DNA from 2 places in the Cupriavidus sp. C3SS-1 genome. Region 2 is predicted to be linked to the other one. Evidence: riboswitches for the same ligand, from Rfam matches in the RefSeq annotation. Region 2 holds a riboswitch; the other holds the start of a gene.
The links. A riboswitch is a leader RNA that binds a small molecule or an ion and turns the genes downstream of it on or off. The one in region 2 is predicted to bind glycine.
Positions count from the first base shown of each region.

Region 1: linked by a shared signal. The riboswitch ahead of ACIGJC_RS24395 (D-amino acid dehydrogenase) and the one ahead of gcvT (glycine cleavage system aminomethyltransferase GcvT) in region 2 are both predicted to bind glycine.

Region 1 is NZ_CP172700.1:1,806,744-1,821,811, forward strand. It holds gene rbbA (ribosome-associated ATPase/putative transporter RbbA) at 1-300, shown strand, start outside; gene ACIGJC_RS24375 (ABC transporter permease) at 303-1,427, shown strand; gene ACIGJC_RS24380 (3-hydroxybutyrate dehydrogenase) at 1,485-2,261, opposite strand; gene ACIGJC_RS24385 (GntP family permease) at 2,294-3,685, opposite strand; gene ACIGJC_RS24390 (sigma-54 interaction domain-containing protein) at 3,972-5,477, shown strand; gene ACIGJC_RS24395 (D-amino acid dehydrogenase) at 5,484-6,734, opposite strand; glycine riboswitch at 6,879-6,978, opposite strand; gene gdhA (NADP-specific glutamate dehydrogenase) at 7,156-8,499, opposite strand; gene ACIGJC_RS24405 (Bug family tripartite tricarboxylate transporter substrate binding protein) at 8,821-9,783, opposite strand; gene gudD (glucarate dehydratase) at 9,887-11,248, opposite strand; gene ACIGJC_RS24415 (FadR/GntR family transcriptional regulator) at 11,445-12,182, shown strand; gene ACIGJC_RS24420 (aldehyde dehydrogenase (NADP(+))) at 12,330-13,907, shown strand; gene ACIGJC_RS24425 (porin) at 13,914-14,936, opposite strand; gene ACIGJC_RS24430 (Bug family tripartite tricarboxylate transporter substrate binding protein) at 15,018-15,068, opposite strand, start outside.
Region 2 is NZ_CP172699.1:3,254,908-3,269,975, reverse strand. It holds gene gcvP (aminomethyl-transferring glycine dehydrogenase) at 1-2,175, opposite strand, end outside; gene gcvH (glycine cleavage system protein GcvH) at 2,271-2,651, opposite strand; gene gcvT (glycine cleavage system aminomethyltransferase GcvT) at 2,756-3,883, opposite strand; glycine riboswitch at 3,980-4,108, opposite strand; glycine riboswitch at 4,130-4,217, opposite strand; gene ACIGJC_RS15305 (glycine zipper 2TM domain-containing protein) at 4,298-4,534, opposite strand; gene ACIGJC_RS15300 (UvrD-helicase domain-containing protein) at 4,812-6,908, shown strand; gene ACIGJC_RS15295 (ABC transporter substrate-binding protein) at 6,977-8,119, opposite strand; gene hemN (oxygen-independent coproporphyrinogen III oxidase) at 8,329-9,798, shown strand; gene ACIGJC_RS15285 (c-type cytochrome) at 9,887-10,777, opposite strand; tRNA gene ACIGJC_RS15280 (tRNA-Arg) at 11,126-11,201, shown strand; gene ACIGJC_RS15275 (hypothetical protein) at 11,632-11,865, shown strand; gene ACIGJC_RS15270 (YMGG-like glycine zipper-containing protein) at 11,960-12,193, opposite strand; gene ACIGJC_RS15265 (hypothetical protein) at 12,203-12,586, opposite strand; gene ACIGJC_RS15260 (MipA/OmpV family protein) at 12,829-13,674, shown strand; gene ACIGJC_RS15255 (FAD-binding oxidoreductase) at 13,973-15,068, shown strand, end outside.

The DNA.
Region 1 (15,068 bases), on a different replicon from region 2:
GGCATGCTGGCGTCGACCTTCACGCGCAGCCAGATTGCCGCGATGTTCTTCGCCATCATCGGCACCATGATTCCGGCCGTGCAGTTCTGCGGCATGCTGGTGCCAGTTTCGTCGCTGGAGGGGAGCGCGCGGCTGGCCGGCCTGGCCTACCCGGCCACGCACATGCTCACCATCAGCCGCGGCGTATTCAACAAGGCGCTGGGGCTGCACGACCTGCTCGCATCGTTCTGGCCGATGCTCGTGGCGGTGCCGGTGATCTTCGCCGCCACCGCGGCGTTGCTGAAGAAGCAGGAGCGCTGACCATGCGGCACCTGGCCAACATCTACCGCCTCGGCATCAAGGAACTGTGGAGCCTGGTGCGCGACCCGACCATGCTGGTGCTGATCATCTATGTGTTCAGCGTGTCGGTCTACACCGGTGCCACCGCCGTGCCCGAGACGCTGCACATGGCGCCTGTCGCGGTGGTCAATGAAGACGCCTCGCCGCTGGCCGAGCGCATCGTCTCCGCGTTCTATCCGCCCCAGTTCGCGCCGCCGCTGCTGATCTCGCCCGCGCAGATGGACAAGGGCATGGACGCCGGGGACTACACGTTCACGCTGGACATCCCGCCCAATTTCCAGCGCGACGTGCTGGCCGGCCGTTCGCCCGCCGTGCAGCTGAACGTGGACGCCACGCGCATGACGCAGGCGTTCAGCGGCAGTGGCTACATCCAGCGCATCTTCACGGAAGAAGTGAACGAGTTCGTGCAGCGATACCGTGGTGCCGCGCCCCCGCCGGTGGACCTTGCACTGCGCGCGCGCTTCAACCCGAACCTGACGCAGTCATGGTTCGGCGGGCTCACGCAGATCATCAACAACGTCACGATGCTGTCGATCATCCTGACCGGCGCCGCGCTGATCCGCGAGCGCGAGCACGGCACCATCGAGCATTTGCTGGTCATGCCGGTGACGCCGACCGAGATCATGCTGGCCAAGGTGTGGTCGATGGGCATGGTGGTGATGGCGGCGGCCATGCTGTCGCTGGTGTTCGTGGTGCGCGGCGCGCTGCATGTGCCCATCGAGGGCTCGCTGCCGCTGTTCATGGCGGGCGTGGCGCTGCACCTGTTCGCCACCACGGCAATGGGCATCTTCCTGGCGACGGTGGCGCGCAACATGCCGCAGTTCGGGATGCTGATGGTGCTGGTGTTGCTACCGCTGCAGATGCTCTCGGGCGGCAACACGCCGCGCGAGAGCATGCCGCAGATCGTGCAGGACATCATGCTGGCGGCGCCGACCACGCATTTCGTGGCGCTCGGGCAGGCGATTCTGTTTCGCGGCGCAGGGCTGGATGTGGTATGGAAGCCGTTCCTGGCGTTGCTGGTGATCGGGACGGTGTTGTTTGCGATGTCGTTGAACCGGTTTCGGAAGACGATTGGGAAGATGGCTTGAAATTCGGATGGGTGCCGGGGTGTCCGGCATGCACCCATCCGCCAATGGCCGGAACCCCTACTGCGCCGTCCAACCCCCATCGGCCACCCACGTCGCCCCGCGCACTTCGGCCGCCATCGGCGAACACAGCATCAGCGCCAGCCCGCCAAGCTGCTCCGGTGTAACGAACTGCCCCGAGGGTTGCTTCTCGCCGAGCAGCCGAATGCGGGCGGCATCAGGCGAAAGCCCTTCCCGCGCAGCGAGATCATCGATCTGCTTCTGCACCAGCGGTGTCAGCACAAACCCCGGGCAGATGGCATTGCAGGTCACGCCGGTGCCGGCCGTCTCCAGCGCCGTTACCTTGGTCAGTCCCACCAGCCCATGCTTGGCGGCCACATAGGCGGATTTACCAGCCGATCCAACCAGCCCGTGCACCGAAGCAATATTGATGATCCTCCCCCAATTGCGCGCCCGCATGCCGGGCAGCACATGCCGCGTAGTGTGAAAGCCGGAACTCAGGTTAATGGCGATGATGTCGTCCCACTTCTGTGCGTCGAAGCTTTCGACCGGCGATACATGCTGGATGCCGGCGTTGTTCACAAGAATGTCCACGCCGCCGAAGCGTTCATTGGCCATGGCGATCATCGCGCCGATTTCATCGGGCTTGCGCATGTCGGCCGGGTGGTGCGCCGCCTCGCGGCCCGTGGCGCGGATAGCATTGAGCGCGGCATCCACGTCACCAAACCCGTTGAGCACGATATTGGCGCCGGCCTCTGCCAGCGCCTGGGCAATGCCCAGTCCAATGCCGCTCGTGGAACCGGTCACGAGCGCGGTCTTTCCGTTCAGGGTAGTCATGGCAATGCGAATTCGGTAGAGACAGGAAACGGTCAGACCAGTCCGGTCGTGTAGTAGACCAGGATGACGAAAAACACCGCCAGCGTCTTGATCATGGTGACGGCGAAGATGTCGCGGTAGGACTCGCGGTGCGTGAGGCCGGTCACGGCCAGCAGCGTGATTACCGCGCCGTTGTGCGGCAACGTATCCATGCCGCCGCTGGCCATCGACACCACGCGGTGCAGCACCTCCAGCGGAATGCCCGCTGCCTGCGCGCCCTGGATGAAGGTGTCGCCCATGGCCGCCAACGCAATGCTCATGCCGCCCGACGCCGAACCGGTGATGCCGGCCAACGCACTCACCGACACCGCCGCGTTGACCAGCGGATTCGGAATCGCGCGCAGCGCGTCGCCCACCACCAGGAAGCCCGGCAGCGCCGCGATCACGCCGCCGAAGCCGTATTCCGATGCGGTGTTCATGGCCGCCAGCAGCGCGCCGCCCACGGCCATCTTGCTGCCTTCGGCAAAGCGCTGGCGCACGGTGCCGAACGCGGTCACCACCACCAGCAGGATGCCCAGCAGCAACGCGCCTTCCACGGCCCAGATCGCGACCACGGAGGCGGTCGTGATGCTCACTGGCTTGGCCAGCCCCGGCAGCTCCAGCGAACTGGTCGCGCCGTACCACTGCGGGATCATGCGCGTCAGCACGAAATTGGCCACGCCCACCAGCACCAGCGGCGCCAGCGCCAGCAGCGGGTTGGGCAACTGTGCCGTTTCCACCGGTTCCGGCTCGTTCAGCAGCGACGTGCCATAGCCCTCGCCCTTGGCCATCGCGGCGCGGCGGCGCCATTCGAGGTAGCTCAGGCCCACCACGATGATGAACAGCGCACCGGCCACGCCCAGCACCGGCGCCGCCCACGCGGTGGTCTTGAAGAAAGTGGTCGGGATGATGTTCTGGATCTGCGGCGTACCGGGTAGCGAATCCATCGTGAACGAGAACGCGCCCAGCGCGATCGCGCCCGGCATCAGCCGCTTCGGGATATTGCTCTGCCGGTACAGCTCGGCCGCGAACGGATAGACCGCGAACACGACCACGAACAGCGACACGCCGCCATAGGTCAGCAGCGCGCAGACCGCGACGATCACCGCATTCGCGCGCGAGCTGCCGATGTAGCGGATGGCGGCCGCGACGATCGAGCGCGAGTAGCCGGACAGCTCGATTACCTTGCCGAACACGGCGCCGAGCAGGAACACGGGGAAGTACAGCTTCACGAAGCCGACCATCTTCTCCATGAAGATGCCGGTAAAGGCCGGCGCCACCGCCGACGGCTCGGTCAGCAGCACGGCGCCTAGCGCCGCCAGCGGGGCAAACAGGATGACGCTGTAGCCGCGGTAGGCGGCAAGCATCAGGAAGGCTAAAGCAGCAACGACGATCACAAAGGACATGAAGTCTCCGCGAGTTTGTTCTTGGTCTGGGGAAATATAGGCCCCGGCACCCGAAGGCGCCCAGTCACTTACATCTGTGGCAGGCAACGCGGCACGGGTCCGCGCATCCGGGACGGGGTGACATCGCAGGGAACATGCCAGGACAAAAAGTGGATCAACATCATCTTTTAGATCATTTGCGTGACAATCAGATATTCACCCGTCTTGATTTCGAGATAGCTCAAAAATAACTGACGAGAAAAGACTCCACTGTGAGACTATTTCGTCTCCAAATCGAGAAGAACAAATGGAAACACTCAGCGAAGCCGGAGACAACGTCCTGGGCAACTACGATTCCGTGGCGCGCCGCGCGATGGAATCGCTGTTCCGCACGTTCGAGAATTTCAGCGAAGGTACGATCGTGGTCGATGTGCAGGGCCGCGTGGTGTGGATCAACAAGCGTTATGCGGCGCGTTTCGGCTTTGCCGATCCGCGGGACGCGATCGGGCTCGACTGCGAGCGGGTCATTCCCAACAGCCTGCTGCGCGAGGTGGTGGCCACCGGCAAGCCGATCCTGCTCGACATCATGGAGGCCGCGCGCGAGCCGATGATCGTGATGCGCCTGCCGATCAAGGACGACGACGGCAATACCGTGGGCGCCGTGGGCTTTGCCCTGTTCGACGAACTCAAGGCCCTGACGCCGCTGCTGTCGCACTACACCCGCGCCCGCGACGAACTGGCCGCCACGCGACGCACGCTGGAGCAGACGCGCCGCGCCAAGTACACCTTCGCGAGCTTCGTCGGCAATTCGCCCGCCACGCTGGAGCTCAAGCGCCTGGCACGCCGCGCGGCGCAGGTCGATGCGCCGGTTTTGCTGCTTGGAGAAACCGGTACGGGCAAGGAACTGCTGGCCCACGCCATTCATGCCGGGTCGCTGCGCGCCGACCGGCCGCTGGTCACCGTCAACGTCGCGGCGATTCCGGACGCGCTGCTGGAAGTTGAATTCTTCGGCGCCGCGCCCGGCGCCTATACCGGCGCGGAGCGCAAGGGACGTGTCGGCAAGTTCGAGCTGGCCGATGGCGGCACGCTGTTCCTCGACGAGATCGGCGACATGCCGCTCTCGCTGCAGGGCAAGCTGCTGCGCGCGCTGCAGGACAAGGAGATCGAGCCGATCGGCTCGAACCGCATCATCCGCTCGGACGTGCGCATCATTGCCGCGACGTCGGCCGACCTGCCCGCGCTGGTGGAGGCGGGCAAGTTCCGGGCGGATCTCTACTACCGCCTCAATGTCGTGCCGATCTGCCTGCCGCCGCTGCGCCTGCGCCAGGCGGACCTGCTGCCGCTGGCCTACGCGATCCTGGAAGAAATCTGCCGGCGCACCGAACGCGATGCGCCGGTGCTGTCCGACTCCGCGCTCGCGCTGATGGGCGAGCACGACTGGCCGGGCAATGTCCGCGAACTGCGCAACACGCTGGAACGGCTGGTGATGATGCACGACGGCGGCGAGGTCGATGCATCGATGCTGGCGCCGCTGCTTGGCCGGCGCGCGGTCACGGCACCGGCTCAAGCGCCCGCCACGCAGCCGGTGGTGACGGATACGCCAGCGCCGTTGCTGCCGCCGGCGCCGCAGGGCTACGCCGATGCCATGGCGCAGTACGAGGCCGCATTCCTGACACAGGCGCTGGCTGCCAGCCGCGGCAACGCGCCGCGCGCGGCCGCGGCCATCGGCATCAGCCGCGCGGCGTTCTACAAGAAGCTGGTGGCGCACCGCGCGGCCGGCCGCATGGCGCCGGCCGGGGCGGCGGAGGACTGAGCGAAGTCAGTGAACCGGGTGGCTGGCGGCGATGGTGTGACTGATCATCGCGGCCGTGGCGGCAGAAAGCGTCCAGCCCAGATGTCCGTGTCCCGTGTTGTAGAACACGCGCGTGGCGCGACCGCGCGCGACCCGCGGCATCATGTCGGGCATCATCGGCCGCAGGCCCGCCCATGGCACCGCCCGCGAAGTCTCGATATCGAAATTGCGCCGCACCCATGACACCAGCGGTGCGATGCGGTCCGCCCGGATATCGCGGTTGTCGCCGTTGAATTCGGCGGTGCCGGCGACGCGGAAACGGTCCACGCCCAGCCGGCTGGTCACGATCTTGGCGCTCTCGTCGAGCAGGCTCACATACGGCGCGTTCTTCACGCTGCGCGCGTCATCGAGATGCACGGTGATCGAATAGCCCTTGACCGGATAGACGTTGAGGCGGTCACCCAGCATCGCGGCGATATGGCGGCTGCCCACGCCGGCGCAGACCACTACGGCGGTTCCCTTGATTTCGTGTTCGCCGCCATCCTGCCCCGAAGCGATGGCGGCTTCCGATGCGCCCACGCGCATCGTGACGCCGTCCGGGCGCAGGTCCACGGCCTTCACGTCGACGCCGTGCAGGAACGTCACGCCAAGCCGCTCGCATGCGCGCGCCAGGCCGCGCGTGAACTTGTGGATGTCGCCGGTGGAATCGGACGGCGTGTAGTAGCCGCCGTAGTAATGGCCCTGCAGGGTCGGCTCGATCGAACGGATCTCTTCCGGCGTGACGGCGTAGCGCTCCAGGCCGCCTTCCACCAGCATCTGGTTGGTACGGCCCGCGGCCTCGAAGCTGGGGCGGTCGTGATAGAAGTGCAGGATGCCGCGGCGCTCCAGATTGAAATCGATCTGCTCGCGCTCCGCCATGTCGAACAGGTGCTGGCGCGCGGCGATGGCCAGGCGCGTGGTCTCGATGGTATTCGCGCGGTAGTTGCGGAGGTTGCCGACGAATTCACCGAGCCACGAGTACTTGTGCCACGACGGACGCGGATTGAGCAGCAGCGGCGCGTCGCGCCGCATCATCCATTTGAAGCCCTTGAGCAGCGTGCCGGCATTGTTCCAGACCTCCGCGTTGCAGGCGGAAAGCTGGCCGCCATTGGCGAATGACGTTTCCATCGCCGGATAGTGGTGACGGTCCAGCACGGTGACGCGATAGCCCTGTTTCGCGAGGGTATAGGCGGTCGTGACGCCGGTAATGCCGGCGCCGATGACGAGCATGTGAGACATGACAGATTGTCCTGAAGCAAGGATGAATTTGACCGTTGCCGGTCCCCTGCCCCATCTGTCCGTGGTACCTGAGAGCTTCGGCATGGCCAACGACCATGCCGTCCCCTTCGGTGGGCGCGAAGCGCCTCTCTCCAGATCTGTACTTGCGACGCCACAGTCCTCGGTGCCTGAGAGTTTCCGGGGCGGTTGCTCCGTCGGCGCCGGACCCGCCAAGCGGCGAGCCGGTCTCTCCTGCGATGTCGCACGACGCCGGAGGTTGATCCGGCGCCGCTTGTTTTTTGACAGGCGAGGGCCTGTCGAGCGGGATGATAGCTTGAAGATGCGGGGGTTGGTGAGTGGGGTTATCCCCCACGGCAGAGGGAGATTGGATTTTTGGGATGATTGGCTTGTCGTGCTTGGCGGCCCTCCAGGAACGACAAGATCAAATCACCCCTTGCGCCAGCATTGCATCCGCAACCTTCACAAAGCCCGCGATATTCGCGCCTTCGACGTAGTTCACATAGCCTCCGTCCTTCTGGCCATGGTGAATGCAGTTCTGGTGGATATCCTTCATGATCGCGTGCAGCTTCTCGTCGACCTCCGCGTGGTGCCACGACAGCCGCATGGCGTTCTGCGACATCTCCAGTCCCGACGTGGCCACGCCACCGGCGTTGCTGGCCTTGCCCGGCGCGTAGAGGATCTTCGCGTCAACGAAGCGGTCCACGGCTTCCAGCGTGGAAGGCATGTTGGCGCCTTCGGCCACGCAGATGACGCCATTGCCGAGCAGGGCCTCGGCGTCGTTGCCATCGAGTTCGTTCTGCGTCGCGCACGGCAGCGCCACGTCGGCGGGCACGTGCCACGGCGTGCGGCCTGCCTCGAACGTCAGGCCATGGCGCGCGGCAAAGTCAGAGAGACGGCCGCGCTCTTCGTTCTTGAACGCCATGACTTCGGCAAGCTGTCCAGCGGTCATGCCCTGCGGGTAATGCAGCACGCCGCCGGAGTCCGACAGCGTCAGCACCTTGGCACCCAGTTCGATAGCCTTTTCAGCGCCGTACTGCGCAACGTTGCCCGAGCCGGAAATCAGCACGCGCAGGCCGTCGAAGCCCATGCCGCGGCGGTGAAGCATTTCCTGCGCGAAGTACACCGTGCCGTAGCCGGTGGCTTCCGGACGCATCAGGCTGCCGCCGTACGCCAGGCCCTTGCCCGTGAACACGCAGGCGGACTGGTTCGACAGCTTCTTCATCATGCCGGCCATGAAGCCGACTTCGCGCGCACCCACGCCGATGTCGCCGGCAGGGATGTCAGTGTCCGGACCCAGGTGGCGGAACAGCTCGGTGACCAGGGCCTGGCAGAAGCGCATCACCTCGGCGTCCGACTTGCCCTTCGGGTCGAAGTCGGAACCGCCCTTGCCGCCGCCCATCGGCAGCGTGGTCAGCGCGTTCTTGAAGGTCTGCTCGAAGCCCAGGAACTTCAGCACCGACAGGTTCACCGTCGGGTGAAAGCGCATGCCGCCCTTGAACGGGCCGATGGCCGAGCTGTGCTGCACGCGGAACGCGCGGTTGACCTGCACGCGGTTCTGGTCGTCGGTCCACGCCACGCGGAACTGGATCACGCGCTCGGGTTCGACCAGGCGCTCGAGCAGCGCCTGGTCGGCATAGCGCGGGTGACGCTCGACAAACGGCCAAAGCGTCATCATGACTTCTTTCACGGCCTGCAGGAATTCGGGCTGGCCGGGGTCGCGCCGGGCTACGCCGGCCAGGAATGCGTCGAGGGAGGGAGAATTCACGGGATGTCTCTGCTGTGCTGGAAAGATCGGCCGCGCCGGATGCGTGCCCGGCTTGCGTGCCGTAAGAATTGCGCGATTCGTGGAACTACCCCGGCCAACGCAATTGTTAATACATTGACGAAATGCGATGAATGTATTAACGGGGCAACACTTTACCACCGTGAAGCGATTTCCCGACAGTCAAAACTGCTTGACCGTTACGCATGCGACCCGAAAATCCCCCCCAAACGGGACTGCGATTAAACGGCATGGCAAGGCGCCGCCACGTCTGTGCGCCCTGCAGTTCCCCGCCAAGCACGATCACGCGGTTGTTGGCCCAGCTCAGTCCATCGTGATCTTGCCCTGCTCGATCACCGTCTTCCAGCGCTTGAGTTCCTGGTTCTCGAACTGCGCGAACTGCTCCGGCGTATTGGCCACCACCTCGAAGCCGCTTTCGGCCAGCTTTTCGCGCATCTTCGGCTCGTTGAGCGCGCCGACCAGCGCGCCATGCAGGCGGCTCTTCACCTCGGGCGACAGCCCGCGCGGTGCGGCAATACCCTGCCACGAATAGACCTCGACGTCCTTCACGCCGCCTTCGGCCATGGTCGGCACATTGGGCAGCACCGCGGCACGCTTGTCCGACGTCACCGCCAGCGCGCGCAACTTGCCGGTGCGGATATGCTGCAGCACGGCGTTGATGTTCTGGAACGACACGTCGACCTGTCCGGCCAGCAGGTCCGAGATTGCCGGCGCGCCGCCCTTGTACGGAACGTGCAGACCCTCGGTGCCGCTCTTCTGCCAGAACAGCGCGGCGGTCAGGTGGTCGGACGAACCCGCGCCCGAGGTCGCGAAGGCGACCTTGCCCGGGTTCTTCTTCATGTAGCTGACCAGTTCCTGCAAATTCTTCGCCGGGAAATTCGGCGTGGCGACCAGCACGTTGGGCGCCCGCACCGCCACGGTAAGCAGGTCGAAATCCCTGGCCGGATCGTAGCCCAGGTTCTTCTGCAGGAACGGATTCACCGCGAACACGCCGATCGACGCCACCAGCATGGTGTAGCCGTCCGCCTGCGCGCGCTTGACGAACGTGGCACCGATCGCGCCCGTGGCGCCGGGACGGTTATCGATGACGAAAGGCTGGCCCAGCTTCTCGTTGAGCGGCGGAGCAAGCATGCGCGCGATGGTGTCGGTCGAGCCGCCGGCCGGGAATGGCACCACCACCGATACCGGCTTTTGCGGCCAGGCCGGACTGGCCGCCATGGCCGCACCGCTTGCCACGGTCACGGCGGCCAGGGCCGCTGCAGCCATGCCCGCGCCCGCACAGCGGCGCAGCAGCGTGGAAAGATGGATCATTGTTGTCTCCTTTGGAATTGGTTTGGTGCTGCAGTATTGGATCGCGACGGCGGCGTTCTCAGCGGACCATGCAGGGCGCCTTGTTGTTGAACTTCCAGCCCGGGATCAGGAACTGCATGGCGATGGCGTCGTCGCGCGCCCCCAGTCCCTTTTCCTGGTAGAGCGCATGGGCACGAGCCAGCGCGTCCATGTCGAGCTCCACGCCAAGCCCCGGCGTCTTGGGCACCTGCACCATGCCGCCTTCGATCCTGAGCGGGTCGCGCGTCAGGTTCTCGCCGTCCTGCCAGATCCAGTGCGTGTCGATCGCGGTGATGCGGCCTGGCGCGGCAGCGGCCACGTGGGTGAACATCGCCAGCGAGATATCGAAGTGGTTGTTCGAATGCGACCCCCAGGTCAGACCCCACTCGGCACACATCTGCGCCACGCGAACCGAGCCCTGCATGGTCCAGAAGTGCGGGTCGGCCAGCGGGATGTCCACCGACTGCAGCCGCACCGCGTGGCCCATCTGGCGCCAGTCGGTGGCGATCATGTTGGTGGCGGTTGGCAGCCCCGTCGCGGCGCGGAACTCGGCCATGATCTCGCGCCCGGAGTAGCCGTCTTCGGCGCCGCACGGGTCTTCCGCGTAGGCCAGGATGCCGTGCTTGTCGCGGCACAGGCGGATGGCGTCCTTCAGCAGCCAGCCGCCGTTCGGATCGAGCGTCACGCGCGCCTTCGGGAAGCGCTCGTGCAGGGCGATGATCGCTTCCATCTCCTCGTCGCCGCGGAGCACGCCGCCCTTGAGCTTGAAGTCGTTGAAGCCATAGCGTTCGTAGGCGGCCTCGGCCAGGCGCACCACGCCCTTGGCGTCCATCGCGACTTCGTTGCGCACGCGGAACCATGCGTTGCCGGCGTCGGGCTCGGTGCGGTAGTCGAGCGAGGTCTTCTTGCGGTCGCCTACGTAGAACAGGTAGCCCAGCATCTCAACGGCATCGCGTTGCTGGCCTTCGCCCAGCAGCGCGGCCACCGGCACCTGCAGATGCTTGCCCAGCAGGTCGAGCAGTGCGGCTTCGAGTGCGGTCACGGCGTGGATCGTGATGCGCAGGTCGAACGTCTGCAAGCCGCGGCCGCCCGCGTCGCGGCTGGCGAACGTGGAGCGGACCTGGTTGAGGATCGCCTGATACTGGCCGATGCCCTGCCCCACCACCAGCGGGCGAGCGTCCTCGAGCGTCTGGCGGATGCCCTCGCCGCCCGGCACCTCGCCGACCCCGGTGTTGCCGGCGCTGTCCTTGAGGATCACGATGTTGCGGGTGAAGTACGGGCCATGCGCGCCCGACAGGTTCATCAACATGCTGTCGTGGCCGGCAACCGGCACTACGGTTAGTTCAGTCACCACCGGCGTTGCGGCCTGGTTGCCGTGGATGGCGGCTTGCGATGCGTTCATGCGGGCTGTCTCCGGAATCTGATTGGCTTTCGGTGGCGCAGCGGCGTCGGCTGCGGCATCCCTGTATCGGCAGATCCCGGACTACGGATCCTTTCGGCCGCAGTCCGTTATCAGTCGTCGTATAACTTATGACCGAGTATAATGACCACATTCCGGCCCGGTCAAGGCCGCAATTTCCCTACGCCTGCCCACGCCCATGTCCGACGCCCAGATCTCGACTCCCGCCCCCCAGCGCCGCCGCGGCCGTACGCTGGCCGAGGAAGTGGTGAGCGGCCTCACCGAGCGCATCCGCGAGGGGCAGCTCAAGCCCGGCGACAAGCTGCCGACCGAATCCGAGGTCATGACGAGCTTCGGCGTGAGCCGCACCGTGGTACGTGAAGCGTTGTCGCGCCTGCAGGCCAGCGGGCTCGTGGAAACGCGCCATGGCATCGGCACCTTCGTGCTGGCACGTCCGGCCGAGACGGCCTCTCCGTTTCGCATCGACCTGGCGACCATGGGCACCGCCATGGACGTGCTGGCCATGCTCGAATTCCGCGTCAGCCTGGAGGCCGAGGCTGCCGGCCTGGCCGCCACGCGCCGCAGCGACGAGCAGCTTGCCGCCATGCGACGCGCGCTCGACGCCATGACGCGCGGCGCCACCGAGGGCAGCGATGCCGTCAGCGCGGATTTCGACTTCCACCTGTCCATTGCCCGCGCCACCGGCAACCGCTATTTCACGGACATCATGGGCCACCTGGGCACCATGCTGATCCCGCGCAGCCGCCTGCAGGTGAACAGCCAGGAACGCGCCCAGTACCTGGAGCGTGTGCATATCGAGCACGAAAATATCTACGACGCCATCGAGCGCCACGATCCGGAAGCTGCCAAGGCCGCCATGCGCATGCACCTGACCAACAGCCGCGAGCGGCTGCGCAAGGCTTCCGCCGCCGCCTGAGCCGGCGGCTGGCCGCACGGGTTGCGGCCAGCCATCTCATGTCATATGATGTCTTACGAGATGACACCTCGCGGCGTCACACCGGGACCGGATCGGCCTGTGTGACCGCGGCCTCCGCCCCCTCTTCCCTTTGCAGGAAATCCAGACATGACCATCACCGGCGAAATGCTGATCGGCGCGAGCGCCGTGCGCGGCACCGACGAACCCTTCCACGCCATCAACCCGGCGACCGGCGAGACCCTGGAACCGGTCTTCCACGGCTCCCGCAGCGCCGATGTGGCGCGTGCCTGCGAGCTGGCCGAAGCGGCGTTCGATACCTTTCGCGCCACCTCGCCCGAGCAACGCGCGAGCTTTCTCGAAGCGATTGCTACCCAGATCGAAGCCCTTGGCGACGCGCTGATCGAACGCGCCCATGCCGAGAGCGCGTTGCCGATCGCGCGCCTGCAAGGCGAGCGCGGCCGCACCACAGGCCAGCTGCGCCTGTTCGCCACGGTGCTGCGCGCCGGCCGCTGGCAGGACGCCACGCTCGACAGCGCGCTGCCCGAGCGCACGCCGCCGCGGCCCGACCTGCGCATGCAGAAGATCGCCATCGGGCCGGTGGCCGTGTTCGGGGCCAGCAACTTCCCGCTGGCCTTCTCCGTGGCCGGCGGCGACACCGCATCGGCCCTGGCGGCTGGCTGCCCGGTGATAGCCAAGGCGCATCCCGCGCATCCGGGCACCTCCGAACTGGTCGGCCGCGCGATCCGGCAGGCCGTGGCCGATGCCGGCCTGCCGGAAGGCGTGTTCTCGCTGCTGACCGGCGCCGGCCACACCGTGGGTACCGAACTGGTGGCCCACCCGGCCATCCAGGCCGTGGGCTTCACCGGCTCGCGCGCCGGCGGCCTGGCGCTGATGCAGGTTGCCAGCAACCGCGCCCAGCCGATCCCGGTCTACGCGGAAATGAGCAGCATCAACCCGGTCTTCCTGCTGCCCGCGGCACTGGCGGCACGTGGTGAAGCCATCGCGCGCGACCTGGCCGATTCGCTGGTGCTCGGCGTGGGCCAGTTCTGCACCAACCCCGGCCTGCTGCTGGCGCTGGAAAGCCCGGCGCTCGATACGTTCCGCGCCACGGCCGGCACCGCCGTGACGGCCAAGCCGGCCGGCACCATGCTGACGCCGGGCATCCAGCGCGCGTTCGAACAAGGCATCGGCAAGCTGTCGGCCATCGATGGCCTCGCGCGTACCGCCAGCGGCCAGGCCAGCACGGGGCCGAACCAGGCCCGCGCGGCGGTGTTCGAGACCACGGCGCAGCGCTTTGTCGCCGATCCGCGCATGCATGCCGAGGTGTTCGGCCCGTCCACCGTACTGGTGGCCTGCCGCGATATCGGCGAAATGCTTGCCGTCACGCGCGAGCTGGAAGGCCAGCTGACCGCCACCGTCCAGGCCGACCGCGGCGACTACGCGCTGGCCGCGCAACTGCTGCCGGTGCTGGAGCGCAAGGTCGGCCGCGTACTGTTCAACGGCTATCCGACCGGCGTGGAAGTGTCGTATGCCATGGTCCACGGCGGCCCCTTCCCGGCCACGTCGGACACGCGCACGACTTCGGTCGGCACCACGGCAATCGATCGCTTCCTGCGGCCGGTGTGCTACCAGAACGTGCCGGCGGAACTGCTTCCCGCCGCGCTGCAGGACGGCAATCCGCTAGCTCTGTGGCGCCTGAAGGACGGCCAGCCCGTGCGGGACTGACGGTCTTCAGAACCGGTGGCGGAAGCCGACGCTCACGGACCGGGCATCGTCCCCGCTGCCCGGATCGATCGCGATGCTGTTGTTGGTGACGCTGCCGCCGGGACTGTTGTGCACAAGCACCGCACGCAGGTAAGCCGTGGTGCGCTTGCTCAGGTCATGGTCCCAGCCCAGCGTCACCGCCAGCGGCCATTGTCCGCCGCCAAGGATCTGCCGCTTGACTGCCGCAGCCTTGAACGTGTCCTGCTGCGTCACCGTCCAGCTCAGCGTCACGCCATAGTGCCGTGCCGAACGCGTATCGGGCCGGTTGCTGCTGGCCGCGTTGAACAGCAAGCCGACCTCGACCGGCGCGAACCTGTAGGAGCCGCCGACGAAATGGTTCGACGTCAGCGACGGATCGACCGGCACGTTGGCGCCCGTGTACATGCCCTGGTAGCTGTAGAACGCATAGGCGTTCCCTGCCTCGTAAGTCGCGTTCATGCCGAAGTTCAGGCCCGAGCGCGATGCGCCGGGCACCTCGCCCGGCGCCACGGCGGCCGTGAAGGAAAAGCCGCCCCAGTTCGGCGAGAAGTACTGCACCCCGTTGTCGAAGCGCGCGCCGTAGGCAACCTGCCCGGTGCCCTGCGATGCCGTGGCGCTGAGCAGGTTGAACGGCGACACCGCGCCATTGAGCAGGAACGGGTCAAGCCGCAGCAGGGCATAGAACGACGGCGTGTACTGGCGGCCGAGCCGGAACTCGCCCCAGCCATCCGACAGGCCCATGTAGGCCTGCCGCCCGAACAGCCGGTTGTTGCCGAAGAACTCGGTACCGGTGTCGATATTGAAGCCCGATTCGACCAGGAAGTTCGCCTTCAGCCCGCCACCCAGGTCTTCGATCCCGCGGATGCCCCAGCGCGACGCAGCCTGCTGGCCTTCACGCATGCGCACCACGCTTTCCGATCCCTTCGCGTATTCGATCGAGGCATCCACCACGCCGAACAGCTGCATCGTGCCCGCCGCCGCAGTGCCGGCGGCCAGCGCCGCGCCCGCCATCCCCATCCCGATTGCCACCCACTGTCTGGCCTTCACGCTCGATCTCTCCCGTTCTCGTTGCTGGTTTGTCTTGCGGTGCGCTCACTGCGCCTCCAGTCCGGCCACTTTCACCACCTCGCCCCATGCGGCCAG
Region 2 (15,068 bases):
GCAGAAGGTCTTGTGCAGGTTCAGGTGCGAAACGTCGCCGCCGAACTGGCCCGGCGCGGCGGTGCCGACCATCGCGTTCATGTTGGCGCCGTCGACATAGACCTGGCCGCCGTGCTGGTGCACGATCTCGCAGATCTGCTGCACGCCCTGCTCGAACACGCCGTGCGTGGACGGGTAGGTGATCATGATGGCCGCCAGGTTCTTGCTGTGCTGCTCGGCCTTCTTCGCCAGGTCCTCCAGGTCGACGTTGCCGTTCTCGTCACAGGCCACTACCACCACCTTCATGCCGGCCATCTGCGCCGACGCCGGGTTGGTGCCATGCGCCGACGACGGGATCAGGCAGATGTCGCGATGGCTTTCGCCGCGGCTGGCGTGGTAGGCGTGGATGATCAGCAGGCCCGCGTATTCGCCTTGCGAGCCGGCGTTCGGCTGCAGGCTCACGGCGGCGTAGCCGGTGGCCGCGCACAGCATGGCCTCGAGCTGGTCGATCATCTCGCGGTAGCCGACCGTCTGGTCCAGCGGCGCGAACGGGTGGATCTGGCTGAATTCGGGCCAGGTCACCGGAATCATCTCGCTGGTGGCGTTCAGCTTCATCGTGCACGAGCCCAGCGGGATCATGGTGCGGTCCAGCGCCAGGTCCTTGTCGGCCAGCATGCGCAGGTAGCGCAGCATCTCATGCTCGGCGTGGTGCGTGTTGAACACCGGGTGTGTCAGGTATTCGCTGGTGCGCGCAAGGCCGGCCGGGAAAGCGTCGTCGGCCGCGGCTTCGATCGCGTCGAACGTCAGCGATGCCGGCAGCGGCTTGCCGAACGAGAAGATCTCCCACAGCGCCACGACGTCGTCGCGCGTGGCGGTCTCGTCGAGCGACACGCCGATGCGCGTCGCGCCGGCATGGCGCAGGTTGATGCCGCGCGCGGTCGCGGCGGCGTGGATCGCCTCAGTGTTGAAGCCGGTTTCGAACGTCAGCGTGTCGAAGAACGTCGCGTTGGTGCGCGTGAAGCCGAGCGTCTGCAGGCCGGCGGCCAGCGTGGCCGTCAGGCGATGCACGCGCTGCGCGATGCGCTTGAGGCCTTGCGGGCCGTGGTACACGGCGTACATCGACGCCATCACGGCCAGCAGCACCTGCGCGGTGCAGATATTGGAGGTCGCCTTCTCGCGGCGGATATGCTGCTCGCGCGTCTGCAGGGCCAGGCGGTAGGCCTTGTTGCCCTGCGCGTCGATGGTCACGCCGACCAGGCGGCCCGGCATCGAGCGCTTGAACGCGTCCTTCACCGCCATGTAGCCGGCGTGCGGGCCGCCGAAGCCGAGCGGCACGCCAAAGCGCTGCGAGTTGCCCACGGCCACGTCGGCGCCCCATTCGCCAGGCGCGGCAATCAGCGTCAGCGCCAGCAGGTCGGCGGCAGCCACCACCAGGCCGCCCGCGGCGTGCACGGCGTCAGCAATGGCGCGGTAGTCGGTCACGTCACCGTTGACGCCCGGGTACTGCAGCAGCACGCCGAACGCGTGGGCCGAAGCCGCGTCGGCAGCCGGGCCGACCTTTACTTCGATGCCCAGCGGCTTGGCGCGCGTGCGTACCACTTCCAGCGTCTGCGGCAGGACGTCGTCGGCCACGTAGAAGGTGTTCGACGCGTGCTTGTTCACGCGCTGCAGCAGCGTCATGGCTTCGGCCGCGGCGGTGCCTTCGTCCAGCATCGACGCGTTGGCGATGTCCAGGCCGGTCAGGTCCGTGACCATCTGCTGGAAGTTCAGCATGGCTTCCAGGCGGCCTTGCGAGATCTCGGGCTGGTAGGGCGTATACGCGGTGTACCAGGCCGGGTTCTCGAAGATATTGCGCAGGACCACGGCCGGGGTCAGCGTGTTGTAGTAGCCCTGGCCGATAAAGCTCTTCAGGACCTTGTTCTTGCCTGCCAGCTTGCGCAGCTTCGCCAGCGCGGCTTCCTCGGCCAGCGGCTCGGTGAATTCGCCCATCGGCATGCCGTCGCGGCGGCGGATGGCTTCGGGAATCACGGCGTCGATCAGCGCGGCGCGGCTGTCGTAGCCGAGCACCTTGAGCATGTGCTGCTGTTCGGGCGTATCGGGGCCGATATGGCGGGAGGCGAAGGCGTCGCGCGCCTCCAGTGCGGCCAGCGTGGGCCGGTTACCTTGGGCGGCGGTCATGGGAAGCGGGGCGTTCATGGCAAGAACCTCGTTGGGGGCGCGGTGGCAGGTGGTCAGCCATGCCGCCGCGCATCAATACAGTGGCCGGCCCGCGCGGGGCCGGCTGGCTGGCGTCAGGCGCCGACGCTGGCCTTGTAGGCGTCGGCCGACATCAGGCCGTTGACGTCGTCGCTGTTGGCCGGCTTGATCTTGAACAGCCACGCGTCGAAGGCGTTGGCGTTCACGCTTTCCGGCGCGGCCGTGGCGGCCTCGTTGACGGCGATGATTTCGCCGGCCACCGGGGCGTAGATGTCGGAAGCGGCCTTCACCGATTCCACCACGGCGAGCGCGTCGCCGGCGCCGACCGACTTGCCCACTTCGGGCAGTTCCAGGAAGACGATATCGCCCAGCGCGTCCTGCGCGTGGTCGGTGATGCCGATGGTCAGGGTACCGTCGGCTTCGACGCGCACCCACTCGTGCGACTCGGTGTATTTCAGGTCAGCGGGGAAATTCATGAGGGTTCTCCGGATTCAGATTTGTTCTTGGTTCAGGCGCCTGCCATCGGTCGATGGGCCAGGCGCGATGGGCGACCGTTGAGGTGGGCCGGGGCGTTACCGCCTCAGCTCACGAGTGCCTTGCCATTACGCACAAACGGCAGTTTAACCACAGTCGCCGCGAGTTTGCGGTCGCGGATCTCCACCTGCACGGTGTCGCCCACCGCCACGCCCATCGGCAGGCGCGCGAAAGCGATCGACTGCGACAGGGACGGGCTGAAGGTGCCGCTGGTGATTTCGCCATCACCGGCAGCGGTGAGGACCTTCTGGTGCGCGCGCAGCACGCCGCCTTTGTCGCGCAGGATCAGGCCGGCGAACTGCTGGCGCTGGCCGGCGGCGGCGAGCGCCGCCTTGCCGGTGAAATCGCGCTCGCTCAGCAGGTCCACGGTCCAGGCCAGGCCCGCGTCCAGCGGCGAGGTATTGATATCCATGTCCTGGCCGTACAGGTTCATGCCGGCTTCCAGGCGCAGCGTGTCGCGTGCGCCGAGACCGGCGGGGCGCACGCCTGCGGCGTCGAGCTTCTCCCACACCGCGGCAACGTTCTCGGCCGGCACCACGAGTTCGAAGCCGTCCTCACCGGTGTAGCCGGTGCGCGCGACCATGATCTCGCCGATGGCAGGATCCTGGACCACGATGGCGTTGAAGGGCTTGAGGGCGTCGGATGGCTGGGTGGACGGGAAGGCGCTCCATACCTTGGTGCGGGCGTTCGGGCCCTGCACGGCGACGATGGCGAGCGGCAGCGTGCCGGCTGGCGCTACGTCGTCACGGCGCGGGGTGATCGTCACGCCGCTGCCGGTGGCGTCATTGCGCGCGCGGATCCATTCGATATCGCCCAGCGCGGTACTGGCGTTGACCACCAGGCGGAAGCGGTCCTCGGCGAAGAAATAGACGATCAGGTCATCGATCACGCCACCTTTCTCGTCGAGCATGCAGGAGTACAGCGCCTTGCCGGGCGTCTGCAGCTTGTCGACGTTGTTGGCCAGCAGGCCGCGCAGGAAGGTGCGGGTGTTCGGACCGGCGAGGTCGACGACGCACATATGCGACACGTCGAACATGCCCGCGTCGGTGCGCACGGCGTGGTGTTCCTCGATCTGGGAGCCATAGTTGACCGGCATGTCCCAGCCGCCGAAATCGACCATGCGGGCGCCGAGGGCGCGGTGGATAGCGTTGAGGGGCGTGGCCTGGAGCGTCATGGGAATCCTCGGGGGCAATCTCGGTTTCGAAAACGAAAAAGGGTCATCCGCCGCAGCGCTTGCTTCGCTCGAATAGCGTCGCAATCCGCTGCCGCGGATGACCCCTCTGTCCTCGATACCTGAGAGATTACGAGGTCGCCCCGCCTAGCAGGTCCGATCCTCGCGCGCCCCTTCGGTGGGCACGCTCGCCATGGCTGGCGGGTGCCGCTCTCCAGAGTGCGGCATGCATCGTGTGCATGTTGCATGCCGATCCGAACGGTCCATGGTGCCTGAGAGTTTTCGGGTGATACCCCTTCGGCGGCGCAACGGGTGCGCGCTCTCCCGGTCGGATGCGCGCAATGTACGGGAGGGTCCTGCCTTTGTCAACGCGGCAGGCCCGCCCGTTATTGCCGTAAGCGATTGCCTCAGCGCCGATCAGCGGTGGTGGTGATTATCGTCCGTCACGACGTTACCGACCACGCCGCCAAGCGCGGCGCCGCCGAGCGTACCGACCGCACTACCGTTGGTGAGCACGGCACCGCCGACGCCACCGGCCGCGGCGCCGATTGCGGTATTGCGTTGCTTGGGCGTCATATCGGAACAGCCGCCCGCCAGGGCAGCGACCGCAACGCCTACCAGTGTCGCCTTGCCAAGGGCTCGTAGAGTTCTCATGATTGGCTCCGGAAGTGACTTCAATGGGCCCGGGGCAGATCGGAATCCACCCCGCCATACCGATTAGAAGCCGCGATATGCCGCAGGTTTTGGCTCTTACCAAGTGTTACTTCAGTAATATCCGCAGCAAGAAAATAGCGATTTCCGCTGACAGAACGGCCCTGCCGGGCGTGTTAACATGGCCGGCTTCGCGCCGGCCGCCGGCATGCTGCGGCATGTTGCGTACCAGGCGCCTCCGCCGCCCTCCGACGCACCTTCCACGCCAGACATCCCACGCATGACCCACGGCCTGAACGCTGCCCAATCCGAAGCCGTCCGCTACCTGGACGGGCCCTGCCTCGTCCTTGCCGGCGCGGGTTCGGGCAAGACCCGCGTGATCACGCAGAAGATCGCGCACCTGATCGAAGACAAGGGCTTCGAGCCGCGCCATATCGCCGCCGTCACGTTTACGAACAAGGCGGCCAAGGAGATGCAGGAGCGCATCGGCAAGCTGATGGAGGGCAAGACCTCGCGCGAGGGCAAGCGCCTGCCGCTCAAGCAGCTCACGGTGTGCACGTTCCACTCGCTAGGCGTGCAGATCCTGCGCCTGGAAGCCGAGCATGTGGGCCTGAAGCCGCAGTTCTCGATCATGGATTCGGACGATTGCTTCGGCCTGATCCAGGAGCAGCTCGGCACCACCGACAAGAAGCTGATCCGCAGCGTGCAGGGCACCATCTCGCTGTGGAAGAACGGCATGGTCGACCCGGAAGCCGCCATCGCGCAGGCCGCCAACGCCGACGAACACCAGGCGGCGCTGGTCTATCGCAACTACGTGGCCACCCTGCATGCTTACCAGGCCGTGGATTTCGACGACCTGATCCGCCTGCCCGCCGAACTCTTCGCGCGCAATGAAACGGTGCAGCTCAAGTGGCAGAACCGCCTGCGCTATTTCCTGGTCGACGAATACCAGGACACCAACGCGTGCCAGTACCAGCTGCTCAAGCTGCTCGCGGGTGGCTCGCACCTGCGCGCGCCGGCGTTCACGGCGGTGGGCGACGACGACCAGGCCATCTACGGGTGGCGCGGCGCCACGCTGGACAACCTGCGCCTGTTGCAGACCGATTTCCCTGACCTCAAGGTCGTCAAGCTGGAGCAGAACTACCGCTCCACGGTGCGCATCCTGGAGGCGGCCAACGCGGTCATCGCCAACAACCCGAAGCTGTTCGACAAGAAGCTGTGGAGCGAGCACGGCATGGGCGACCCGATCGCCATCCATCCGATGAACGACGAGGAGCACGAGGCCGAGTCCGTCGTGTTCCGCCTGTCCGCCCACAAGTTCGAGCGCCGCGCGCAGTTCCGCGACTACGCCATCCTGTACCGCGGCAACCACCAGGCGCGGCTCTTCGAGCAGATCCTGCGGCGCGAGCGCATTCCGTATGTGCTGTCCGGCGGCCAGAGCTTCTTCGACAAGGCCGAGATCAAGGACATCTGCGCGTACCTGCGGCTGATCGCCAACCCCGACGATGATCCCGCCTTCATCCGCGCCATCACCACGCCGCGCCGCGGCATCGGCAACACCACGCTGGAAGTGCTGGGCACGTTCGCGGGGCAGGCCAAGGTGTCGCTGTTCGAGGCCGCCATGATGGGGGGCATCGAAGCCAGGCTGCAGCCGCGCCAGCTCGAGCCGCTGCGCGTGTTCTGCGAATCGATGGTGCGCCTGGCCGATCGCGCGACCAAGGATCCGGCCAGCGTGGTGCTGGACGACATGATGGAAGGCATCCACTACGAGGCCTACCTGTATGACTCGTTCGATGAGCGGCAGGCCCAGTCGCGCTGGACCAATACGCTCGAGTTCCTCGAATGGCTCAAGCGCAAGGGCACGCGGCCCGAGCCGGAGGGCGAGGGCGAAGCCACCGGCTTCGACAATGCGGATGGCTTCGGCAGTGAAGGCAAGAACCTGCTTGAACTGACGCAGACCGTGGCGCTGATGAGCATGCTGGAGGGGCGCGAGGAAGACCCCGACGCAGTGCGGCTTTCGACGCTGCATGCCTCGAAAGGCCTGGAGTATCCGCACGTATTCCTGGTCGGCGTGGAAGAGGGCATCCTGCCCCACTGCCGCGAAGACGAGGACATGGCCGACGAGAAAATCGAAGAGGAGCGCCGCCTGATGTACGTGGGCATCACGCGCGCCCAGCGCAGCCTGCATATCAGCTGGTGCAAGAAGCGCAAGCGCGCGCGGGAGACCTATTCCTGCGAACCGTCGCGCTTTATCGGCGAGATGAAGCTGGAAGAAGCGCCCCCGCCGAAGGACGAGATGCCGGCGATGAGTCCCAAGGACCGGCTTGGCGCGCTGAAGGCCTTGCTTGGCAATGGCGGCAAGACGGCGCCCGGTTGAGTGCTGCGTGAGGCCGTGGACGATGCACGCCGCGGCGTGAAACCGGCGGCCTGCGCGCGCGCCTGGACCTACCGCGTGCCTGAAGCAGCAAGCTGCACGTAGCGTGAGCCGCGCTGCCCCTGCGTGAAATCGAGCGTGAAGTCGCCCACATCGACGCGAGCTTGCAGCGCGCGCCGCAATTCCCCAGCGCCATTGCCGCGCCACGCACCCAGTGCGCGCACCAGCCAGGCGGCGCCGATATAGCCGGCAATGGTCGCGGGCGAGGGCGGCTCGTCAAGGTATTGCTTCATGCGGGCCACGTGCTCCTTGACCACGCGCAGCGTGGCGGCCTGCGGTCCGGGCGCAACCTGCGTCAGCACCATGCCGCCCGGATAGCCCGCGCCGAGCACTTCGCGCGCCACAGTTGGGCTGACCGCGGACAAGCCGACCAGGAATCCGTACCAGCCTTGAGCGGCCAGGGCCCGGCCCAGGCTCGCATAGGCCAGCGTGTCACCCGCCACGATCACGGCACCGGGCCGTTGCGCCGCGATGGTGCGCGCGGCGGCGTCCGCGTTGCCGCCCAGCGGCACCGCGCGGGTGCCCATCGTGGATTCGAGCGCCCCCAGCCACGCGGCGCCGTTGCCGGTAGCGGAGGCGGCGAACTCCGCCGAGACCGCCAGCGCCACCCGTGTCAGCCCGTAGTCGCGCAGTTGCTTCACGGCGGTGTCGAGTTCGGCCTGGTAGTCGGCGCGCGTGAACCAGACGTTGTCCGCGTTCAGGGCCAGGCCCGAGAGCGGCGCCACGATCTGCACGCCGCGCCGGTGCAGTTCGGGCGAGGCCGCAAGGGCCGGCAACAGCCGGTCGCCGGGGCCGAACAGCAGTTCGGCATGCTCGCCATCGGCAAGCGATAGTGCCTGCGTGAGCGCCGCGCGCGGATCGGCATCGGCGTCGCGCACGACATGCGCAATCCGCACCGGACCACCGGCGGCGTTGGCCGCGTTGAACATGACCTTGGCGCCGGCCAGGTAGTCACGCGCCAGGTCGGCCTGGGCGCCGCTTCGGTCGAGCAGATGGCCGACCACGACGGTGCGCCGCGTCGGCGCCTGGGCCAGGGCCAGCGGCGCGGCGGCCAGTCCGCCAAGTGCGGTCATCAGCTGGCGGCGGCGCGGGGAGGGGGGCGGCGTTTCGCCGCGCAGCGATGGGTACGACAAACAAGGCAGGATCGAGGGCATGGAAAGGGGATGGCTGGCTGTCCGGGCGGTGGCTGCCGGAGATGCGGGGCGCAGCGTATCCGGCACGTGTGACAGAACTGTGACGAAATACCCCCGCCGACGAGGGGGGCGGGCCGTGCCATGCGACCGTCGAGCTTGACGCGCGTCAATTCCTTACCGGCGTCGGGGAACTAGCATGGGTCGTCAAACTCGCCGGTCAGTCCGCCCCCATGCACACGCTCACCACGCCATCCGCGGCCATCGATCGCCGCGCCCTCTCCGATTTCCGCGCGCTGGCCGGCCGCATCGACGGCAACGGCCCGCGCTACACGTCCTACCCGACGGCCGACCGCTTCCATGGCGGCCTCGATGAATCGGCCTACCACGCCGCGCTGGCGGACTGCCGCGCCGCCGCGCCGGCGCCATTGTCGCTGTATCTGCACATCCCGTTCTGCGAGAACATCTGCTACTACTGCGGCTGCAACAAGGTCATCACGCGCGATCACGGGCGAAGCGCCAAGTACGTGAGCTACCTTGGCCGGGAAATGGCGCTGACGGCTGCGCACCTGGGCGGCCGCAGGCAGGTGCTCCAATCGCACTGGGGTGGCGGCACGCCGACCTTCCTGAACCCGGCCGAGATGCGACGCGTGATGGCATCGCTGCACGAGCATTTCGACCTGCCGGCCGACGGCGAGCACTCGATCGAGATCGATCCGCGCCGTGTCGACTACGAACGCATGGCGTTGCTCGCCGAACTCGGCTTCAACCGCGTCAGCCTGGGGGTGCAGGATTTCGACCCGGAAGTCCAGCAGGCCATCCACCGCATCCAGCCGTTCGAGGAAACCCGCGCGGTGGTCGACGCCTCCCGCAAACTGGGGTTCCGGTCGGTCAGCCTGGACCTGATCTACGGGCTGCCGCACCAGACCACGGCGCGCTTCAACGCTACCGTGGAGCGGGTGTTGACACTGCGGCCAGACCGGCTCTCCGTCTATAGCTACGCGCACCTGCCGCATGTCTTCAAGCCACAGCGGCGCATCGACGAAAACGCATTGCCGAGCGCGGGCGAGAAGCTCGATATCCTGGTCTCCACGATCGAACGCCTGACTGCCGCCGGCTATGTCTACATCGGCATGGACCACTTCGCGCTGCCCGACGACGACCTCGCCGTGGCCCAGCGCGAGGGCCGGCTGCAGCGCAATTTCCAGGGCTATTCGACACATGCCGGCTATGACCAGCTCGGCTTCGGCATTTCCGCGATCGGTGCCGTGGCGGGGCGCTACGTGCAGAGCGCGCGCACGCTCGACGATTACTACGCCGCAATCGACGCCGGCCGGCTGCCGGTCATGCGGGGCTTCACGATGGAAGACGACGATCACCTGCGCCGCGAGATCATCGGGGCGCTGATGTGCAATGGCGTGCTCGACATCGCGCAGATCGAGGCACGCCATGGCATCGATTTCGCAGGCAGGTTTGCCGCCGAACTTGCCGATCTCGACCGGCTCGGCGCCGACGGCCTGGTTCGTCGCGAGCCGGGCCGCATCGAGGTCACCATGCTGGGCCGCCTGCTCGTGCGCCGCGTTGCCATGGTGTTCGACCGTTACCTGCGCGAAGACGCTGCCAGGCCGCCCGTTGCCCCGCCGGCAGCCAATGACGGCGCCCAGCCGGTGCGGTTCGTGCCGCGATATTCCCGCGTGGTCTGATCCGGAGGCGCCGGTCCCGGCGCGCAACCAACAGGCGAAAAAAAGCCCGCGATCCAGTCGCGGGCTTTTTATGTCTGTGCGGCCGGTGTTACTTGGCGGCGCTGGCCATGTAGTCGGCGGCGGCGAGCACATCGGCGTCGGGGCCGGCATAGCCGCCCTTCGGCGGCATCACGCCCTTGCCCTTCAGCGCGTAGTTGTGGACGGCGTCCATGCCTTCCTTCAGGCGCGGCGCCCAGGCGGCCTTGTCGCCAAACTTGGGAGCCCCGGCAACGCCGGCGGCGTGGCAAGCGGCGCAAACCTGATCATAGACCTTCTTGCCCACTTCGGCGGAAGCCGCGGCAGGTGCTGCGGCCGGAGCCGGCGCAGCGGCAGCGGGCGCGGGCGCCGCTGCAGGAGCCGGAGCGGCGGCGGCAGCCGGTGCGGCACCGGCATCCGATGCCGCGGCGGTGGCCGGAGCAGCGGCGGCAGGGGCCGGAGGCTCGGGGAACTTGGCGCCACCGGCGTCAGCCATGTAGACCACGGCGCGGCCCAGTTCGTAGTCGGAGTAGTCGTCCGGCGTGGTGCCGGCGCGCGGCTGCATGGCACCCTTGCCGTGCAGCACCGAGCTCAGCAGGCCATCGAAGCCCTGGCCGATGCGGCTGGCCCAGTCGCCCGCGTTGCTGTACTTCGGCGCGCCCGCGGCGCCCGTGGCGTGGCACGCTGCGCAGACTTCCTTGTAGACCTGCTCGCCGGTCTTGAAGACGCGCGGTGCGTTGGCGTCCTTGATCTCGAGCGAAGCGACCGGCTTGATGCGGTCATTGATGGCTTCCGCCGTGGTGACCGAACCGGCACCTTCCTTGGAGCCGTGGCCGACAAAATTGACCAGCAGGATGATCACGATGATCGGGACCAGGAACGCAGCGATCACCACTGCGATCAGCTGCTTCGGCGTCTTGATGGGAGACTCGTGTTCGTCGTGTTGGTGTTGGACGTCGCTCATACAGAACTCTCAGTTTTGCAGGAAACCTTCAGCCGCTCACGCTCGGCTTGATTTATCGGGCCCTTGAACGTCTGGGTCCTTCTGATTGCGTGGTTCAGTACTGTCCCCCGTTTGCCAACGCGGTGCCGCTGCGTCTTGACGGAAATAGCTCGCGATTATAGCCCCAAAGGCCTCATGGCTGGGCCGAAAGAGACGGTTCCGAGACGTTGGGCGATGTCCCCGGATTCGCGCGCATGGACGCCTCAGCGCAAACGCGGTATCCTATGCGACTTCCCAGCGGCGGCATTCGCCCGCCGCACCGGTTGCACCCGTGGCAGACCCTGCCGCCAGTGCCAGACCACTTTCCGCGCGCCCGTAGCTCAATGGATAGAGTACTGCCCTCCGAAGGCAGGGGTTGCTGGTTCGATCCCAGCCGGGCGCGCCAAATTTCCCGAAATGACTCGCTGCGTTCCGGCTGGCATTCCGCCTCCAGGCCGACAGCGCCTTGGCAAGCACCGAATCGAAGCGCTCCCGTTTATGACACTTTCCGCAAGGTGCTTAATTCCGTCCTAAGGATGTTTCAATTGTCTTCACAAGGGGGCGGACTTAGAGTGCCACTGAGGCCTCTCCCTGCAGAACGCTCCCCGTTTCTGACAGGACATTTGGAAAGCGCGGCATGTCCGCGCTTCTTTTTTGTCTCTTGCCTCTGCGGAGGGGTGTCGCCGCCGCTCCCTGTGCAGGAATATGCCGGTTGGCGTGCGGCGCGGCGATTCTCGTGGCTGGCTCGATGCGGGCTTGCGTGTAGGACGGCGCCGGATACCCAGGCGGCCGTCAATGCGCCAAGACTTCTAGTTGTCCCAGGGGCGGAGACCACCATGGCGAGCAAGATTTCCCCCGTCGTTGCCGCGCACGAGCGGATGCCGGCCGGTTCGGAAGCCGGTGACGATCAAGGGCTGGCCGAGCCGCAAGGCAGGACGGCGTGGATCGAGAACGACGATCTGCTGGAGCGGATGCAGTGGATGTGCGCCTCCAACCGCCGCGTGGTCGAGCGCAGCGAGCAGTTGGTGACCGAGAGCATCCGGCTGCTGGCACGGATCGGTTACCGCTGAGCAGCGACAAGGGGCCCGACGCGCCGCGCGCGGACAGGAAGAATCGCCGCAGCGACCGACTGTGCCGTGGCCGGACGGTGGCCCGCCCCGGCGGTCAGTACCGCTGCTGCTCGTTGCGCCCCTTGATATTGCCTGCCACACCGCCCGCCACCGCGCCGATGGCCGCGCCGGTCCAGCCGCTGCCGCCTGCGATGGCCGCAATGCCCGCGCCGGCGGCGGCACCGATGGCAGCCCCCGAAACCGTACCTTGCTGCTGCGGCGTCATGCCGGTGCATGCGGTCACGCTGGCCACCGCCAGCGCCGCGCCGATCCATTGAAGTCGTTTCATGGCCTCGCCTTATTTCTTGACCTGCAGTCCAGGCACCACCATCTCGAACCAGATGGTTTCGAGCACCGGCCGCTGCAGGCGGTCGGGGTGGGCGGCATACCAGCGGTCCAGGCCGTCACGGACCGAGTCCAGCGTTTGGCCTTTCAGGCCCCGCGCCAGGCGCGGCAAGATGGTCTGCGAGTCCGGCGGGACATTGCCGGCGTGGTAGGCGACATCGACCTGCACCACATTGGCGATGCCGACCAGATAGGCCTTCTTCATCTGCTCCGTCGACTCTGTCCACTGCTTGCCCGTTACGAGCGGAACCTCGTCCGCGCTGGCCACGCCGGATGCCATGGCCAGCGCCATGCACGCGGCGGCGGTCCATGCGTGCAGCTTCTGCCTGGTTGTCATTGCACACTCCCGTGCGGACCAGGTGCGCGGCGGTCCGCCTTACCGTCGCGCCTGGTTCCGGGCAGCGGGTGCCGGTTGGCGCGCTTTCATATTAGTCGCTATTCCAGTGACCGGTACGCCGCCGTGCAACGGTGCCCGGCAGCGCCGGCGGCCGAAAACTTTCATATCACCGACTGCGTCCACGTCGCCTATGTGCTGATAGATTCGCCTGATTCGGCGTATTCGATCGGGGAGGGCGAGACATGGCACGCACTGCGCGGACAGCACTGCCGGCACGGATCCGGCGTATCGCAGGCCCGGGCCTGGCGGCCCTCGCTTTGGCGCTGTCCGCAAGCGGCAGCGCCGCATCGCCGCTGGACCTGCCCGGCTCGCTGCCCAATATGGTTGGCATCGGCGTGGGCTCGACCACCGAGTTCGCCGGTGGCAAGGACCGCACCATCGGGGTCGTGCCCGGCGTGCGCTACGTGACCCCGGGCGGCCGGCTGCTCGAATGGTACGGCCCTTACGCGCAATTCAACTTCGGCGGGCTGACCGGCTGGCAGTGGGGGCCCGCGGTGTCGCTGCGCCTGGGGCGCAGCGGTGTCGACGACCCGGTGGTGTCGCGCATCCACGAGATCGACACGACCGTCGAGGCCGGCGGCTGGTTCGGCTACGAGTACCTGCACGAAGGCGCGATCCCGTTCCGGCTGCGCGGCGGCATCAACGTGATGACGAATGCGGGCATCGTTTACGGCGGCGCGCGCGTCAGCGCCAACGCCTCGGCGTGGGTGCCGATGCATCGACGCGTCTATGCCGGCGTCGGCCTCGGTGCGAGCTGGGTCAGCGACAGCTTCAACCGTACCTATTTCGGCGTGACCGACGGCGATGCGGCCGCCAGCGGGCTGCCGGCCTACAACCCCGGGGGCGGGCTGGAGCAGTACACCGGCTGGCTCGCGCTGCTCTACCAGATCGACAGGAACTGGTATGCCGGGGCCATGGTTTATGCGCAGCGGCTGGCCGGCGACGCGGCCGACAGTCCCATCGTTGCCCAGCGCGGCACGCGCAACCAGATCACCTATGGCGTGGGCCTGGGCTACACGTGGCGCTAGCGCCGGACACGTGTCGCGCCTGCAACAGGTTGTCCATCCTTGCCGAGACGAGGGGGCGTCACACCCGGCATCGTTTTGGCGCGCTGGCGCGGCTGCCGGAACCCGCGCCGTGCATCACCGTTGAAACACTTCTGCCTGATTGTGGGAAGGCCTTTGCGCGCACGCATCGCAATACGTCTCCAGTCGGTGCGTCGGCGCACATGGCGCGCAATTTGCGTCGCTGAACCCCTGGACGGGCCGCCATCGCCCGCTTTCCCCTGCGCATGGCGGCCCCGTGATGTCGATGCGGAGGTTCGCCATGCCTGCACTGTCGAAAGACCTGCTTGCGTCACTGCGCACGGCCGTGCGCGGCAAGGTACTGCTGTCCGGCGAGCCCGGCTACGACGAATCGCGCACGATCTGGAATGCCATGGTGGACAAGCGCCCCGCCGTGGTGGTGCAGTGCGCCGGGGTTGCCGACATCGCGGCAGCCGTGGCCTTTGCGCGTGACAACGGCCTGCTGCTCGCGGTGCGCGGCGGTGGCCACAATATTGCCGGCAAGGCGCTCTGCGATGACGGCGTCGTCATCGATCTGTCCGCCATGCGCGCCGTTCATATCGACACCGGCACACGGCGCGCCTGGGTGGAGCCTGGCGCGCTGCTGGCCGACTTCGACCACGAGGCCCAGGCTTGTGGGCTGGCGACGCCGCTGGGCATCAACTCGACCACGGGCGTGGCCGGGCTGACGCTTGGCGGCGGCTTCGGCTGGCTCACGCGCAAGTACGGCATGACTGTGGATAACCTGCTGTCGGCGCAAGTCGTGACCGCCGATGGCCAGCGCCTCCACGCGAGCGAGCAGGCCCACTCCGACCTGTTCTGGGCCCTGCGCGGCGGCGGCGGCAACTTCGGCGTGGTGACGCTGTTCGAATTCCGGCTGCACGCTGTCGGACCGCAGATCCTGGCCGGCCTGCTGGTGTTTCCCGCCGCGCAGGGGCGCGCTGTGCTCAGCCAGTACCGGGTGTTCACCGAAGCCATGCCGGAGGACCTCAATATCTGGGTCGTGCTGCGCAAGGCGCCGCCGCTGCCGTTCCTGCCGACCGCCGTCCACGGCACCGACGTGGTGGTGCTGGCGGTGTTCTACGCGGGCGATCCGGCGCAGGGCGAGCCACTGCTGGCGCCGTTGCGCAGCTTTGGCACCGTGCTCGGCGAGCACACGGGCGCCATGTCTTACGTGGCCTGGCAGCAGGCATTCGACCCGCTGCTGGCGCCGGGCGCGCGCAACTACTGGAAATCGCACAACTTCACGCAGCTGCCGGACGAAGCCATCGATGCCATGATCGATTACTCCGGCCGCCTGCCTTCGCCGCACTCCGAGATCTTCATCGGGCAGGTCGGCGGGCGGGCCAACAGCGTTG